One region of the Colwellia sp. F1 genome, then DNA from elsewhere that is predicted to be linked to it. Evidence: predicted binding sites of a transcription regulator. Region 1 holds the regulator's gene; each other region holds the start of a gene.
What was found. The regulator sigma-54, encoded in region 1, starts transcription at its own class of promoters, with help from an activator protein. The targets are predictions, from matches to a motif close to GTTGGCACGNNNNTNGNNT.
Positions count from the first base shown of each region.

Region 2: the regulator sigma-54 is predicted to act here: its motif matches at 1,611-1,629, upstream of AC0UA9_RS00840 (DUF1328 family protein).
Region 3: the regulator sigma-54 is predicted to act here: its motif matches at 2,028-2,046, upstream of glnA (glutamate--ammonia ligase).
Region 4: the regulator sigma-54 is predicted to act here: its motif matches at 3,014-3,032, upstream of AC0UA9_RS11365 (FlgO family outer membrane protein).

Region 1 covers NZ_JBWDLI010000015.1:67,555-71,876, reverse strand. Annotated here, with positions in the region: gene rapZ (RNase adapter RapZ) at 1-167, opposite strand, end outside; gene ptsN (PTS IIA-like nitrogen regulatory protein PtsN) at 244-696, opposite strand; gene hpf (ribosome hibernation promoting factor) at 721-1,008, opposite strand; gene AC0UA9_RS14065 (RNA polymerase factor sigma-54) at 1,052-2,563, opposite strand; gene lptB (LPS export ABC transporter ATP-binding protein) at 2,696-3,460, opposite strand; gene lptA (lipopolysaccharide transport periplasmic protein LptA) at 3,441-3,995, opposite strand; gene lptC (LPS export ABC transporter periplasmic protein LptC) at 4,003-4,322, opposite strand, start outside.
Region 2 covers NZ_JBWDLI010000001.1:171,475-175,796, reverse strand. Annotated here, with positions in the region: gene AC0UA9_RS00855 (DUF7281 domain-containing protein) at 1-448, shown strand, start outside; gene AC0UA9_RS00850 (regulatory protein RecX) at 456-965, shown strand; gene AC0UA9_RS00845 (hypothetical protein) at 1,072-1,323, opposite strand; gene AC0UA9_RS00840 (DUF1328 family protein) at 1,395-1,571, opposite strand; gene AC0UA9_RS00835 (response regulator) at 1,830-3,836, opposite strand; gene AC0UA9_RS00830 (response regulator) at 3,876-4,322, opposite strand, start outside.
Region 3 covers NZ_JBWDLI010000004.1:86,236-90,557, reverse strand. Annotated here, with positions in the region: gene AC0UA9_RS04795 (DUF4124 domain-containing protein) at 1-362, opposite strand, end outside; gene glnA (glutamate--ammonia ligase) at 560-1,966, opposite strand; gene typA (translational GTPase TypA) at 2,431-4,248, shown strand; gene AC0UA9_RS04780 (hypothetical protein) at 4,306-4,322, opposite strand, start outside.
Region 4 covers NZ_JBWDLI010000010.1:143,736-148,057, forward strand. Annotated here, with positions in the region: gene flgA (flagellar basal body P-ring formation chaperone FlgA) at 1-691, shown strand, start outside; gene flgM (flagellar biosynthesis anti-sigma factor FlgM) at 883-1,185, shown strand; gene flgN (flagellar export chaperone FlgN) at 1,266-1,697, shown strand; gene AC0UA9_RS11360 (LPP20 family lipoprotein) at 1,781-2,248, opposite strand; gene AC0UA9_RS11365 (FlgO family outer membrane protein) at 2,264-2,914, opposite strand; gene AC0UA9_RS11370 (flagella assembly protein FlgT) at 3,275-4,322, shown strand, end outside.

The sequences.
Region 1 (4,322 bases):
TCTAGACTTACGGCGACATTTTCATAATCATTAATCACGGTGTGCGTTAATGCTGGCAGTAAATTTACGGGAATATTGTCAACACAATAATAACCTAAATCTTCTAATACTCTTAATGCTACAGACTTACCTGAGCCAGAGCGACCACTAACAATTATAAGCTTCATATATTAAATCTCAATTGCGGATAAAAAAAGTCGAGAAACGAGGGTGTTACAAGTTGTCACTTTGCTTGTTTAAAATTTAAATGGCTTGCTGAATCAGGTCAAACATTGCTTCTTGGTTTATACACTTGCGTACTTTTTTAGCTGTTTTACGATCGCTAAAAAGCTTTGCAATGCTTTGCAGTGTTTCTAAATGTTCCTGTGTGTTATTTTCAGGGACAAATAAACAAATAAATATATCAACTGGCTGGTTGTCAATAGCGTCAAAATCAATGGCTTGTTCAGTGGTTAAAAAAACAGCAACCGCTTTGTCTGTATTACTGAGCCTAGCATGAGGAATGGCAATGCCGTTACCAATACCTGTGCTGCCCATTTTTTCTCGGCTCAGTAAGCTATCTAATAGATCGGTTGGATTTACATTGCCTAATTCCTGGGCAGCAAGCTGACATATTTTTTCAAGTAAGCGTTTTTTACTGCGAACTGGTACTGCACATTGCGTGCAGTCCAGTGTTAAGATATTTTGTAGTGTCATAATAATTTAAGTGGTGGCGCTAAGCTAATGTTGGGTTATTTTGCCTTTATATTTGAGTATCTGGCGGTCGAGTTTATCAACCAAATTATCTATTGAACTATACATGTCGGTATTCACCGCAGAGGCATGAATTTCATTACCTTTTAAATGCACTGTGGCTTCTGCTTTTTGATCTAACTTCTCTACCGTTAATACTACGTAAACATTAGTAATATGGTCAAAGTGACGCTCTAACTTGGCTAGCTTTGTTTCAACATAGTTGCGTAATGATGAAGTGATATCTACATGATGGCCCGTAAGATTAATTTGCATAAGTATGATCCTTCTTTAGTTCAATTAAAAATAAAGTTACTGATTATAGTAAACTTTTACGTTGGTTCGACGGTGGAATAGCTAAAGACTCTCGATACTTAGCTATTGTGCGCCTAGCAACGTTAATACCCTGCTCGGCTAGTAAATCAGCCATTTTACTATCACTTAGCGGTTTAGCAGGTATTTCCGCTAAAATGAACTTTTTAATTAACGATCGAATAGCAGTAGACGAACATTCACCGCCATTTTCAGTGCTAACATGGCTTGAAAAAAAATATTTTAATTCAAAAATACCTCGTGGCGTATGCATATACTTCTGTGTTGTTACACGAGAAATTGTAGACTCATGCATATCGACCGCTTCAGCGATATCATTTAAAACCATTGGCCGCATTGCTTCTTCACCATGTTCTAAAAAGCCTTGTTGGCGTTGTACAATACAGTTTGATACTTTGAGTAAAGTGTCGTTGCGTGATTCTAAACTTTTGATAAACCACTTGGCTTCTTGTAAATTAGCGCGAATAAATTGGCCGTCGTTACTCGATGACTTTGTTGTTTTAGTCATGGCGGCATATTGTTGATTGACTGACAGCTTAGGAGCGCTATCAGGGTTTAACTCAACCACCCAGCGGCCATTTTTTTTCTCTACGGAAACGTCAGGAATCACGTATTGATCATCGCTTTTATCAATCACATCACCAGGGCGAGGGTTTAAACTTTGAATTAACCGCATCACTTCACGTAAGTCATCCTCTTTCAGCCGTGTTTTACGCATGAGTTGACGGTAATCACGGCTACCCAGTAAATCAATATGCTCTCTGATAATTAATTTGCTTTCTGTTAAGTAAGGAGTGTCAGAACTAAACTGGTTTAATTGAATTAGTAAACAGTCAGCAATCGACGGCGCGGCAACCCCTATAGGATCAAATACATTAATACGTTTTAGAACGGCTTCTACTTCATCAAGCTCTAGCCCTTCAATCCCGACACTCTCTAAAATATCTTCACTTGAAACCGTTAAGTAACCTGCATCGTCTACAGCTTCAATAATTGCTATGGCAATGGCTCTATCGGTTTCAGAAAAAGGCGTTAACTCCATTTGCCATAAAAGGTGATCTTGAATTGAGTCAGTTGTTTCACCTTGATAGGTGTAATCTTCTCCTGGGCTACTAATAGCACCAGTGTTTGAGGTGCCGGCACTGTAGCTTTCTTCCCAAGTTGTATCTATGTTTAACTCTTCAGGAATATCACTTTTTTCCATGGCTTCTGTCGTACTAATTTCATCAATGCTTGCCGATGGTTCTTCACTGGTCGTTGTTTCAGCTGTGGCTGAAAAGGCCTCTTCAAGTCTCTCTGAACTATCGTTAGCGCTATTTTCCGTATCAGCGCTAGATCTGTCTTGTTCACTTATTTCAAGTAGAGGGTTGCTTTCAAGTACTTCTTGTATTTCTTGCTGAAGCTCTAACGTAGACAGCTGCAACAGCTTGATCGCTTGTTGCAGTTGCGGTGTCATCGTTAATTGCTGTCCTATTCGGAGTTGCAGAGTTGGGCGCATCTACTTTTTTTACTTCCTATTAATAAATATTGCTAACATTATGATAACTAATTTAAAAATTACTTTTAGTCACTTAAGGTTAGTATAGCCTAAGTGAGTTCAGTATAGCCAAAGTTCTCATGCTTAAGTTAACTATAGCGTGAATTGTTCGCCTAGGTATACATCTCTTACCGTTTGATTCGCAAGAATTTGATCAGAGTCACCTTCAGCAATTATTTCACCATGACTAACAATATATGCATGTTCACATACATCAAGTGTTTCACGCACATTATGATCAGTAATTAATATACCAATACCGCGATTTTTAAGGTGAATAATTATTTTTTTTATATCACCAACAGAAATTGGGTCAACACCTGCAAAGGGCTCATCAAGTAGAATGAACTCAGGATCAGCGGCCAATGCCCTTGCTATTTCTACCCGTCTTCGTTCACCACCTGACAGGCTCATACCCAAGTTGTCTTTAATGTGACTAATACTAAACTCTTCTAGTAGTTGTTCTAGTTTACTTTGCCTTTCGTGTTCATTAAGGCCCTTGCGAGTTTGCAAAATAGCCATAATATTATCAGTAACTGTGAGCTTTCTAAATATCGAGGCTTCTTGGGGTAAATAGCCTATGCCACGTCTTGCTCGTTCATGCATAGGAGCAAGGGTAACGTCTTCATCGTTGAGTATAATTTGGCCGTTGTCATTTGGAACTAAACCGACAATCATATAGAAAGACGTTGTTTTTCCAGCGCCATTAGGGCCTAGCAAACCAACAATTTGGCCAGCACTTACAGCTAAACTAACGCGCTTAACGACTTTTTTATTTTTATAAGACTTTGATAAATTTTGAGCTATCAAGGTTGATTTGCTCGATATATCGTCAGCTTTATGGTTTGTTACTGTCATTGTTTTTCTTATCTTGTTGGGCTTTTATTTGAGCAGGCTGTAAAATAGTGGTTACCGATTCATTTTGACCACTAATCGCTTCTAATTTTTCACTTAATGTGTTGTAAGTAATTGTTTCACCAGTAACTTTGCTACCAGCTTGCTTAACTTGTGCGTTACCTGAAATAGTAATGATGTATTGATCTGGTTGATATTTTATTTCATTTGCTTGCAAGCTAATTAAGCTCCCGTCTTCTAATTCTTGTTTGAAAATAGCGGGTTCACCTTTGGCAAGGTAGGTGTCATATTTTTCGTTAGTTGCCTCATCATGATGGCTATATACCTGAACAATATCAGCAACGATAGAAATAGAGCCTTGGCTGATATTTACGTCGTCTAAATAACTTGCTATTTTATTTTTTAAATCAGCAGATTGCCGCTTAGATTTTATGGTGATTTCTTGCGTAAGATCTTTTTTTGCAGCAGAAGCTGGTAGACCTAACGAGAGCAGTAGTGTGCTAAATAATAGCGCTTTGCTAAGGTTTTTAAGTGTCATGAAGGTATTAACTATTGTTTTTTTTGTAAATGGTACGCACATGTTCAGTTAAAGTCATCTGTTTAGTGTTTAAGTCAATGATCAAACCAGAGCCATACATGGTGAAGTCTTTACCTTGCACCATCACTGTTTGCTCTGAGCTGATAATATTAGTATTTAAATCAAGCTCTAAATATTTACAGTATATTGCTTGTATTAAGCTATTTTTATCGGTTGCACTTAAGTGTACGCGATGATTTAAAATAACCCTATTGTTTTTATACAGTGTTGCTTCTTTTGCACTTAGTTTCCACGGTGGGTTTTGCGTACTAGCAAGCTTAGGTAGAC
Region 2 (4,322 bases), on a different contig from region 1:
AAATTTACCCTCAATAAATGAAGAATTAAAGGATGCATTGTGGCTATATCGAGGCGATTTAAAAAAACAGCAGAGCACGGGTACTGCTTATAAATTTTTTCGTCGTTTTAACAATCATCAGCGAATATGCTTTAGTGATGTTGACCCCAAGGGCATTGAAATTGCGTTAACGTGTCATGCTGATTATTGGCTAACAATTAAAAACATTGAAGAGTTCAAGCAAGTTGTTAATAGCCTTGAAGGGAGCGAAAAGGAATGGTTTGAGCAGGGCGCTGCTATTAAGTTTTTACAAAATACACACAGAAAAGCAGAAGCGCAATCTCAGCAAAAACCTGCATGGCTGTCACTGTTTACCGTGATATTAAACCAGCAAAAAACACTCAAACAAGAACATATTGTTACTCATAATATTGCGTTAACATTATTAAAACTAAGCAATAGGACTTAACCTTACCATGTATAAAAAAAAGCAAGATGCTAAGCAACAAGTAATTACTTATGAGCGCGTCAAGGGTTATATGCAATGGATGATTGAACGATATGGTGATTACTCCGCTAAGACACTACTGCAAAAAGCTAACCTATTATTTAAAGATGATACACAATTTAATACGCAAGCTCTCGATTACTTAATAACGCGAGGAATTGTTGATGATCAGCGTTACGCACAACGCCTAACCGAGAGTTTATCAGAAAAGAATATCGGACCTAATAAAATAAAAGAGAAGTTGTATGCCAAAGGCTTTTCTTCGCAAATAATAAATGATTGTCTTAGCACAATAGACACCAGTGACCAAGAGTATTTTGACCGAGCGTTAATGTTAAAAATAAGAAAGTTTGGGCCTGAGCCAATAGACGATATTAAGCGCAAACAAAAAGCATTGCGGCACTTAATATCGAAAGGATTTTCATACACCATTGCCAATAAAGCCGTTACGTATTCAGCAGAGCAAGCATGGGATTAACAGGTCGGGGCAGGCAAATAAAAAGCCAGCGAAGTGCTAGCTTTTTAAGTTTTGCTGTTCAATAACAGTTTTTATAATCTTTGTTATTGCTTAACTCTATAGGCTTTTAACAGTCGGTATCTTTCGTATCTAATTTTTCTTTCGCATTTTCACACGCATCTTCAATGGCATTACCGGCATCAGTGGCCATATCTTTCGCTTTTTCGCTTGCCTCTTTGGCAGCATCTTGTGTAGTAGAGATAGCCTTATCTAGTGTGTTATTAACTTGTTCTTTATCGTCGTCGCTACAGGCGCTTAAGCTTAATACCGTTGTTAGTGCAATGGCCATGAGTGAAATTCTTTTATTTGTATTGTTCATGAGTATTTCCTTAAAAGATTAAAATATAAAAATTTAAATAATTAAGCTATAAATAATTAAGCTATAAATAGTTAAGCTTTAGGTGCATTTCCTCGTAATGCGTTTGCTATTAATGAGATAACTAATAACACAACAAAAATAAAAAAGATGATTTTTGCAATGCCTGCTGCTGCGCCTGCTATACCACCAAAGCCAAAAATTGCAGCTATAATTGCGATAACTAAAAAAGTGAGTGCCCAACTTAACATAAAACTTCTCCTTTACTTTATTATTACTTACCTTTAATTAAGCGAGAGGTATGCCAACTTTCTAACTCATTGTTTTATTTTGTTTTTGTTGTACAGTTAGTCGCTATAAAAAACCTAAACGGGTAAATTTTACAAGCCATTATGTAGAAGTTACCAGCCGAACTAATCTGCTCTTGGTTTACTAAAGCGATTAAGCGTTAGCGCTTAAAGGATTAGCCCCTAGATTTGAAGGTGTATCAGTATCTTCTAACAAAAACATTAAGATCTTTTCGGTACAGGGTTATCGAAGAACAGTTTTTGTAGCATGGTTAAGTTAACAGGTTTGAGTAGGGCGTTTTTTACCCCTAACTGCGTTAATTGTGCTTGGGTTATATCGTGCCCGCTCACAATAGTAATAGCAGCACTAGGCACTGTTTGCTTAAGCTTTGCTATCATCTCTAGGCCGTTAGCGTCAGGTAAATTAATATCAACCAAAATATGCTGCCAATTGTTGTCAGTTTTAATGGTGTTATGTGCTTGTGTGGCTGTATTGACTATTTCAACTTGTTTACCAATTTTGTTCAGTAATAAGGCGGTTATCTCTGCAGTGTCAATATCATCTTCTATTAGCAGTACCCGTTGGTTTGTATTGCTATTGTTAGTCTTTTGTATAAATGTGTCTGTGTGAAGCTGGGTAGTGTTAGTGCATTTTGGCTGTTGGGTTAACTGCTGCACTATTTTTTTGTAAAGTTCGTTTTTATCAATAGGTTTGGCAACTACGTCATTAAAGCCTAAGTCATTCAGTTCTTTTCGTACTCCTTTCATTGCTGCGGCTGTGATGGCCAGTATTGGCGTATGAATATTCATTGCTCTTAATTGTGATATTGCTTTTTTGCCATCTAAAACAGGCATATGAATATCCATTAATACTAGGTCGTAAGGCTTGTCAGATTGGTATGCAGAAACTATTTGGCTAATGGCTTGTTTGCCATTGTTAGCATAACTTACACTCAGGCCGAATGTGCGGCATGTATAGCCAATTAATCGCCGAATATCGTTAATATCGTCTACAATAAGCACCTTGGCAGAGAGTTGATTGACAGTTTCTGTGGTGGTGGGAGAATTACTGTGTTTGAAGCTAAAGTGTTCTTTGTTGGTGTCAGTTATTTTTCCTGGGTCAATAACAATAACAAATTTGCTACCAATATCAACGGTTGACTCTACTGAAATTCTACCACCCATGTGTTTTAATAATTCACTACATATTGATAAACCAAGGCCTGTACCTGCTTCATTACGTGAAACAATGTCTTGAACTTGTTCAAAAGGTTTAAAAATAGTCGTTAACAACTCATTTGGAATACCAACGCCAGTATCTGTAATTGAAAAATATAAACCGTATAGCTCAGGTGATTCATCTAACCAAATGTCTATAGTTACAGCGCCATGCTGGGTAAACTTAATTGCGTTATGAATAATGTTAATGAGTACTTGGCGTAATCTAAGTGAGTCGGCAAAAATGTTAATAGGCAGTGCTGATTTAGCGGTTAAGTGTAAACCTAAGCCTTTGTCTGCGGCGGTTACCGACATTAGGGTGTATACGTCTACGATAAAACTTTCAAGCGGGATACTGGTGTAATTTAATTCAAACTTTCCGGCGGCTATTTTAGACAAGTCAAGCACGTTATTCAGTAAACCTAATAAATGGTTGCCGTTCGCTAATATTGTCGTTAATTGTGGTTGTATTGCTTTGTTATTGTCATCACTTAGTAATAATTCTGTGTAACCCAATATGGACGTCAGTGGAGTGCGTAACTCATGGCTTAAATGGGCTAAAAATTTATCTTTAGAGCGGCTTTTAGTTTCCGCTTTTATTCGTTCAAGGCGTTCATCTTCAATGTCTTTTCTGGCAATAGCATAACGAATTGCGCGGTTAAACCTTGCGCTGTTAAGTTCAGACTTTACTAAGTAGTCAACAGCACCTGCATCTAGTGCACTATTGTCTAACTCAGTGTCTGTTTGCCCTGTTAACATAATAATAGGGACGGTGCAGCCTTCAGTGCTGGTTTGCTTTAGCACTGACAAGCCGTTTTGCCCGCCTAATTGATAATCAAGCAAGCAAATATCATGATAATTTTCTTTTAGTAGCGCTAGCGCCTGTTGTGGGTTGTCAACCCAGTCAATATCAAAATGGTGGTTTGGCATTTGTTGGAGGTGATCACAGGTGAGAATGTAATCATCTTCATCATCTTCTACTAATAAAATTCGTTTTGTTAGCGTAGCCATAGCTTACGTTACCTAAATTAACTAAGGGTTATTGACAACTTATGCTTTTTCATGGTGTGGCGGAAGCTCGACAAACTCTACCCAATATTTACCTAGCGCTTTCATTAAGTCTACTAAGCCTTCAAAATTAACCGGTTTAGTAATGTAAGAGGCTGCGCCAAGATCATACCCTTTTATCATGTCTTCTTCTTGCTTTGATGTGGTTAAAATAACAACGGGTATGCTTTTAAGTTCAGGGTTTGCCTTAATTGTTTTCAACGCTTCACGGCCATCCATGCGTGGCATATTGAGATCAAGCAAGATAAGCCCTGGCCGTGGCGCACTTTGTTTGTCTTGAAACTTACCTTGGTGAGTTAAATATTCAAGTAACTCAACACCGTCTTCTACAAAGTGAAGTTCATTTATTACACGGCTTTCAAATAACGCATCTTTGGCAAGTAGGCGGTCATCTTCATCGTCATCGGCCATTAATATTACAATAGGTGT
Region 3 (4,322 bases), on a different contig from region 1:
CCATCCAGCATTAATTGAATGGTTAAGCCAGGCTTAAATACGGGTTGAATAACCGCACTAATAAAAACAGAGCCTGTGTTATCACGAATAGTGGCTTGATCTTTAGGTTGGTGAATAGTGATTTGATATGCTTCAGATACTTTTTGTGGTTTGATGTCTAATACTTGTATTTCTAGTGACCCTGGCGACTGTACTATGTTGCCAAGCTTCGTTGTTACTTCTTCCGCACCTGGCCTAGGTGTGTCAGAGTAAACCAACTCACCTTTGTCATTATGCCACACATATATCTTTGTTGTATTAGCACTTAAAGGTAGCATTAATGATAGTGTTAATAGCAGTAATAAAAACTTAATTATGGTCAATTTCTATATCCTGTTGCTTCAAATATATCCCAATATACACTCGCTAGTTACAATTTATACAAAAGTAACGCACTTTACCACAGATAAATGACTTACTTGGTGCTTGCTTTTTATACAAGGCATAATACAGTACATAAAAAAGCTCACCGAAGTGAGCTTTGCTGTTTAATGTCTTTCGTTTGCAGTAGTACTACAATTTAAACACTGTAGTATAATTCAAACTCTAATGGGTGAGTTGTCATATTTACTCGTTGAGACTCTTCTCGTTTTAATGCAATGTATGCGTCAATCATGTCTTTATCCATTACACCACCGGCGGTTAAGAATTCATGATCAGCCGCTAAGCTATCCAGTGCATCATCAAGTGATGTTGCCACTTGTGGAATAGCAGCAGCTTCTTCGGCTGGTAAGTCATATAAATCTTTATCCATGGCATCACCAGGGTGAATTTTATTTTTAATACCGTCAATACCGGCCATTAATAATGCTGAAAAAGCTAAATATGGGTTTGCTGCAGGATCTGGGAACCGTGCTTCAATACGTGTTGCTTTAGGCGTTGGTACAGTTGGAATGCGAATAGAGGCAGAGCGATTACGCGCTGAATAGGCAAGCATTACCGGTGCTTCAAAGTGTGGAACTAAACGCTTGTAAGAGTTAGTTGATGGATTAGTAAAGGCATTCAAAGCTTTAGCATGCTTGATGATACCGCCAATATAATAAAGTGCCAACTCAGATAAACCGCCGTATTTATCGCCGGCAAATAAATTTACACCATCTTTGGCGAGTGACGAATGAACATGCATACCTGAACCGTTATCACCTACTAATGGTTTTGGCATAAAGGTTGCTGTTTTCCCATAGGCATGCGCTACATTATGAACAACATACTTATATATTTGTACTTCATCAGCTTTTGATACTAAGGTGTTAAAGCGACAGGCAATTTCGTTTTGACCAGCAGTAGCAACTTCATGGTGATGTGCTTCAACCACTAATCCCATGTCTTCCATTACTAAACACATCGCTGAACGTAAGTCTTGTGAAGAGTCTACCGGAGATGTAGGGAAGTAACCTCCTTTAACACTTGGGCGATGACCCATATTACCATCTTCATATTTAGTACCTGAATTCCAAGCAGCTTCTTTATCATCTATTTTATAGAAAGAGCCACTCATATCGGTCTGAAATCTAACATCATCAAAGACAAAAAACTCAGGTTCAGGGCCTATTAACACAGTATCAGCAATGCCAGTACTACGTAAGTAATCTTCTGCACGTTTGGCTACAGAGCGAGGGTCACGGCTATAGCCTTGCATCGTGTTGGGCTCAAGGATATCACAACGAATATTTAGGGTTACTGCTTCAGTAAAAGGGTCTAATATAGCGGAATCAGCATCTGGCATCATCACCATGTCAGATTCATTTATACCTTTCCAACCTTCAATTGAAGAGCCATCAAACATTTGTCCATCTTCGAAAAAATCTTCGTCGACTTGATGATGGGGAATAGAAATATGTTGCTCTTTACCTTTAGTATCAGTAAAACGAAGGTCAACAAATTTAACATCGTACTCTTTTATTAAATCAAATACTGCTTGTGACATTTTGTCTCTCCAGGAGGTTAGTTTAAAAGTTTTTGGTATATAACCATGTTGTGATGAATATAAGCTAATATTGTGCCAATAATTAAACTTAATATAATCAATGGATTAAGTTATCATCGAAAAGACCGATGCACTATGTTAGTGCATTAAAAGATCTTTTTGGTGCATTTTAGATATATATGCTGTTAATTGGAGGTAACTATATCTTATTTTGATCATTTTTCCTGTACTAATTTAGCCACCTTGGAACAAAGCAAAATGAAGGCTATGTTGGGAGGGAACAACTTTGTGCAGCAAAAAGTCACGTTGTTACTAAAGTGCTTAAAAAGCGATCGCTTGGTCGTTGGATAAAAAATATCTTTTAATGCAAAAAGGCTGTATAATACGCGCCCTATTGTAGCCCTAGTTATTTATGCTTCAGTTTAATGAGGTATTAAATAATAACAAAACAGCGAGTAACGCCTGTGTTAGATAAATTAAGAAATGTGGCAATTATTGCTCACGTTGACCATGGAAAAACCACCCTAGTTGATAAATTACTTGAGCAATCAGGTACTTTTGATGAACGCGCCGGCCATGACGAGCGTGTTATGGATTCTGACGATATAGAAAAAGAGCGTGGTATCACCATCTTAGCTAAAAACACAGCTATTAACTGGAATGGTTACCGTGTCAATATTGTAGACACCCCAGGCCATGCCGATTTTGGTGGTGAAGTAGAGCGTGTTATGTCAATGGTAGACTCAGTGCTATTAATTGTCGATGCGCAAGAAGGCCCCATGCCACAAACGCGTTTTGTAACGCAAAAAGCTTTTGCTCAAGGTTTAAAGCCGATTGTTGTTATTAATAAAATTGACAAACCTGCTGCCCGCCCTGATTGGGTTATGGATCAAGTGTTTGAATTGTTTGATAACCTTGGTGCTACCGACGAGCAGCTTGATTTTAAAGTCGTCTATGCTTCAGCCATTAATGGTTGGTCTTCTCTTGAAGAAGGCGAAGTGGGTACTGACATGACAGCACTATTCGATACTATTATTGATGAAGTACCAGCACCAAGTGCTGATCCAGACGGCGCCTTTCAAATGCAAGTCTCGCAACTTGATTACAGTGCATATTTAGGTGTAATTGGTGTTGGTCGTATAAAGCGTGGTAGTGTTAAGCCAAACCAACAAGTGACTATTCAATTAGCAAACGGTGGTTTACATAACGCCAAAGTAGGTAAAGTATTCGGTTACCTAGGCCTTGACCGTCATGAAATTGAAGAAGGTTTTGCTGGCGATATAATCGCCATTACCGGCTTAGGCGAATTAAAAATTTCTGATACGATTTGTTGTCCGACAGAAGTTGAAGGCTTACCGGCACTATCAATTGATGAACCAACCATCAACATGACCTTCCAAGTAAATACCTCACCATTTTGTGGTAAAGAAGGTAAGTATGTTACGTCACGTAATATTAAAGACCGCTTAGAAAAAGAACTAGTACATAATGTTGCTTTACGTGTTGAGCAGCTAGATGACCCTGATAAATTTAAAGTATCAGGCCGTGGTGAGTTGCACTTAGGTATTTTAATTGAAAATATGCGTCGTGAGGGTTATGAGCTAGCCGTTTCGCGCCCTGAAGTTATCGAGCGCATGGTTGACGGGGTACTATACGAACCCTATGAAACCGTAACTATTGATGTAGAAGAAGCGCATCAAGGTTCTATCATGGAGAAAATGGGTCTTCGTAAAGCTGAATTAACTGATATGGCGCCAGACGGTACTGGACGTATCCGTATGGACTTTATTATGCCAAGTCGTGGTTTAATTGGCTTTCAAACAGAGTTTATGACCTTAACGTCAGGCTCAGGCTTAATTTATCACACATTCTTTGAATACGGGCCGCATAAAGGTGGCGATATTGGCCAACGTAAAAATGGTGTGATGATTGCCAATGCTACGGGTAAAGCCTTAACAAATGCGCTTTTCAACCTACAATCTCGTGGCCGTATGTTAATTGGTCATGGGGTTGATATTTATGAAGGTCAAGTTATTGGTATTCATAGCCGTGATAACGACTTAACGGTCAATGCGTTAAAAGGTAAGCAGTTAACAAACGTTCGTTCATCAGGTACTGATGAGGCACAAACACTAACGCCAGCCATTATTATGTCATTAGAGCAAGCACTAGAGTTTATTGACAATGATGAATTAGTTGAAGTAACACCGGAAAATATACGTATACGGAAAAAATTCTTAAAAGAGAGTGACCGTAAACGCGAAGGTCGCGCGGCGAAATAATTGTTTACTAAAAAAAGATGATACAAAGCCGCCTAATTTGTCTTAGGCGGCTTTTTTTTAACTGCTTTTGAATT
Region 4 (4,322 bases), on a different contig from region 1:
GCCTACAATGAAACTTTTTTTATCTGTCCTCTATTTTATAGCACTATTTTCAGGCGCGAGTTCGGCTTCTACTTGGGATAGCGCTTATATAGAATCGTTTGTACAAAAACAACTTGAAAGCGCAATACCCCCACCTATGGGAGGACGAATATCTTTTGACGTTACCCCGATAGACCCACGAATAATAATCAAACCTTGCCAAAAGCCTATTACAGCAAATATACCTGAAAATACCAACCGGAGAAATATTAATATTAAAATAACCTGTGATGACGCCACTCCTTGGTACCTCTACATACTCGCTAAAATTGAACGAACCTTTGCTGTGGTTATAACCACAAGTACTATTGAGAAAGGCGAAATACTGACAAAAAAGAATATCGCTATAGATTATATCGCAAATAATAGAATTCGGGGGGAAAGATTAAGTGATATTAATGCAGTGCTTGGGAGTAAAGCAGAAAGAAGAATAGGTATAGATAATGCCATCACTAAAAATAGTATTTGCTTAGTCTGCAAGGGTGATACTGTCACTATTACTGCAAAAAGCGATAATTTTGTTATTAAAACGAAGGGAACTGCGCTAAGCTCAGGTAACCTAAATGAACAAATTAGGGTTAAAAATACACGTTCAGGACGCATAATAAAGCCTAAAATTAGTGCTGTTAACCAAGTGGTAATTAACCTATAATTTTTTAGCGCTCACTTAGAGAGTAAGATTCATCGTTAAAGCGCTAACAGAAGGCTGTATTTTTTGCTTGATACCCGCAACCAAAATAAAACGGTAATTTAACAAAACTTTTACTAAAGTTATCGTGCAGCTTGCCGATATAAAGCTAACGAACAAATTGACAAAATACACCTTTACCGCAGGGTAACATTATGACTATAAATATCAACAACTTAAATAATCAAGCTCATATTAATCAAAGTAAGCTGGCGCAAAATAAGCAGGCAAACGCTCAAACAGCAAACGATACCCAAGTAAAACATGCTGCTCGCGATTCTGTTTCTTTTACCCCACAAGCACAACAATTTAAAGAGCTGCAAAAAAAATCTGCCGATGCACCTGTCATTGATCAAAAAAAAGTTGAAGAGCTGAAAAAAACAATTGCCGCTGGCGAGTATAAAGTTGACTCTCAAAAACTTGCTGCTAGCATGGCAAAGTTTGAGTTTAGTTTATAGTTTAATCCCTTAGTTTATCGTTTGATCTAAGCAGTAGACTGGGTGATAATCACCTTTTACTTATATTTAAAGGTACTTTCATGTCAGCTTCATCTCAATCATTAGAGCTGCTTGCCCAACAGTTTGCTCAGTTACAATCACTTGAACAAATCATTGACGACGAAAAGCGCATTTTAGAGCAGCACCAACCTGAGGCATTACTGCAAATTAGTGAGCAGAAAAACCAAGCCTTGCTTGCGATACAAGCCTTAGATCAAAAGATAATGGTTAACCAGGCATTTGCCCAAGATAAAAAGGCCGGTTTACTTGATGAAGCACTAACTGACATTGAAAATTTATTGCAACTCTGCCAACAAAAAAACCAAATTAATGGTCAAATAATCGTGCAATCTCAACTGGCCGTTGAACGTATGAAAACCACTTTATTAGAAAACAATAACAAGAATTCTGTTACTTATGATAATAAAGGTAAAAAATCTGGTGGCTTAAGCAGTATAGGTTTAAAGGCTTAAGTATGCTTGGGCTAAGCACAACCAGCTAGCAAAAGGTTTACCGTCTAGTTCAGTAATTCAGAGATACACTATGTCCTTCTTACTTAAAAGTAGTCTACTTTTTTTATTTCTTTACGCTGGATACTCGCTTGGTAAATTTCATAAACATCTTTAAAGTCTAGCTGTAGCTCTGTTGTGTATGTATCTCCAACGGGGTAACTTTTGACAACTTTGGCTCCTCTAATTAAACCTTTAATCGACGATGACAATTGTTGGTTATCAATAATCATATCTGCCATTGTGGTGCTACTGGTAACTTTTTGACCATACACCTGCTCGGCTAACTCTGAATAAGCGGCAATCTTCGACGCTTTAATGGCCATTAACATCCGTTGGGTTTCATTTTCTGACTTTTGTAAACTAATAGGTGCATAGCCTACACCATAAATGATCGGAAAAACCTCTGGTTCAATGGCCTGCCACTGAACATGTTTATCATAAAGGTTTGTACAAGCGCTAATAAAAAGTAGGCTTACAAGCACAACAGTGCTTTTGCAAAGTATATTTATCATATTATTACCTATTATTTATTGTTGAGTTATCACAGTACGCTGCATTTTAATTAAGTCATCATTACTTCTAATGAGCTTACCCTCTTTTATTTTAACACGATCACTGTCGTTCTTTTCACGCCCTAAAGCCCACTTTGGGATAAAAGATTGGGCTGTAGCAGCAACCAAATGAGATTGAATACCCACCATACGCGCATTAATAATAATGCCGTCTTCTTGTTCAACCATAGTGCCTGCAACAACATAGTCAATATCCTGACGCCCAGGCAATTCCTGCCAGTCTCGGGTAAAGACATAATCACCGGTTTTAGTCACACGAATATGCCCCATTGACTTAAAGTCAACTACTGACATTCCATGGTGTTGTAATTCATAAATAAAGCTTTCAGCAATTTGGTTCCCTAACCAATTAGTGGATTCAAGATCGTGCAAGTTTACAAATGAACCTACCGCTATTGGGGCTTTATCATCAATAAAAGTACTGCTAGTTAACAGTTGATATACTAAGCCTTTGACCAAATCATTTATCGCATGCTTAGGTAGGCTATAATGGTTTATCTCACCCTGATCTGTTTGTGCTACTTGATAAAAATTGTCATTGCCTGTTCTACTACCACTACAAGATACAAGTACGGGTAAAATTAATGGTATAAACCACTTTTTCATAGTACACCCCTTAATAATTCAACGTTTACACTATAAGATGCTAGCCTAAACACTGATAACTTTAGTTATTTGAGTATTCAATATTATTATAATTATACAATGCATATTTCAAGCCAATAGTACTTTCTGTTTTATTAGCAAGTTTAGCTAGCAAAGAGAGGCGCTGTTGGCGGCAAGTGCTTTGCTTACCAAACGGCACTCGCAAAACGACTAAACAAATACAGCAAATTTATATTATTAACATCTGCATCACCAACAACAGGCATAAATTGTGCATAGATTATTCTTAAGTACCGGATAGACGTTAATTACTAATGGCATCATGCCTAACAATAGGCTTTTGTTTTGATGAGAGAGTATATGCATACTATAACCAAAATATCGATTTTACTTGTCAGCTTAATGTTAACTAGCACAGCGAACGCACAGTGGTATGAGGCACAAGGGCATGCATCAACCGCTAAAGATTCTGTTGAAGTGGCGCGTACGAAAGCCATGGAGAATGCGTTAAAGAAAGCTTTATTAGTCGCAGGTGCTAGCGTTTCAAGCATTCAACAAGTAGTGAATGGTTTATTAACACAAGACCAAATAAGTATTCGCGCTAGTGGCAGCGTTAACTCGATTGAATTAATTGAAGAAGTACACAGCAATAACATGCTTAGTGTTACCGTGCGTGCAGATATTTTTCCGCAAGAAAGAAAATGTTTTTCTTTAGATTACAAAAAATCCATCTTGCTCACTAAGAGCCACATACTCCAAAGAGAGCAAGCAAACTTGGGCAGTATTTATCAAATAGATGCTGGGGTTATAAAGCAATTACAAAAAAAATTAACCAGCCAAAGTAGTTATAGTGATGCTAAATTATTACTTAAAAATGCAACTGAGTTCTCTCGTTTGAAGCACAGTTTTAATGAAGAAAAAATTAAGCAATTAACCCTATCACTCGCTGAAACAACCGACAGCCAATATGTTCTCTATAGTGACATTAATGATTTATCATCTGACGGCCAACGAACTAATGCTTTTAAAGTATGGCAGCAACCGACCTACCCTAGAAGTTTTGCGGTTACACTTTACCTCTATAACGGTTTAAGTGGTGAACTAATATGGCAACAGCATTATCAAGACTCAGCCGTGTGGGACTTTAATAAACGAGATAATATTGATGTTAATGCTATTGCTTTTTGGCAAAGTCATTACGGAAATATGATAAATACCTTACTTGATAACGCAGTAGCTGATATTGACGAAAACATTATGTGCGAACCCAGTGAGGGTAAAATAGTGCAGGTGCGAGGGAATGAAATTACCATTAACTTAGGCCGGCACCATGGCGTGAAGGTGGGCGATGAATTTACCTTACTCCACAGTAACAGCTTTGTTAGCCAACAAGGAAAAAGGTACGTTG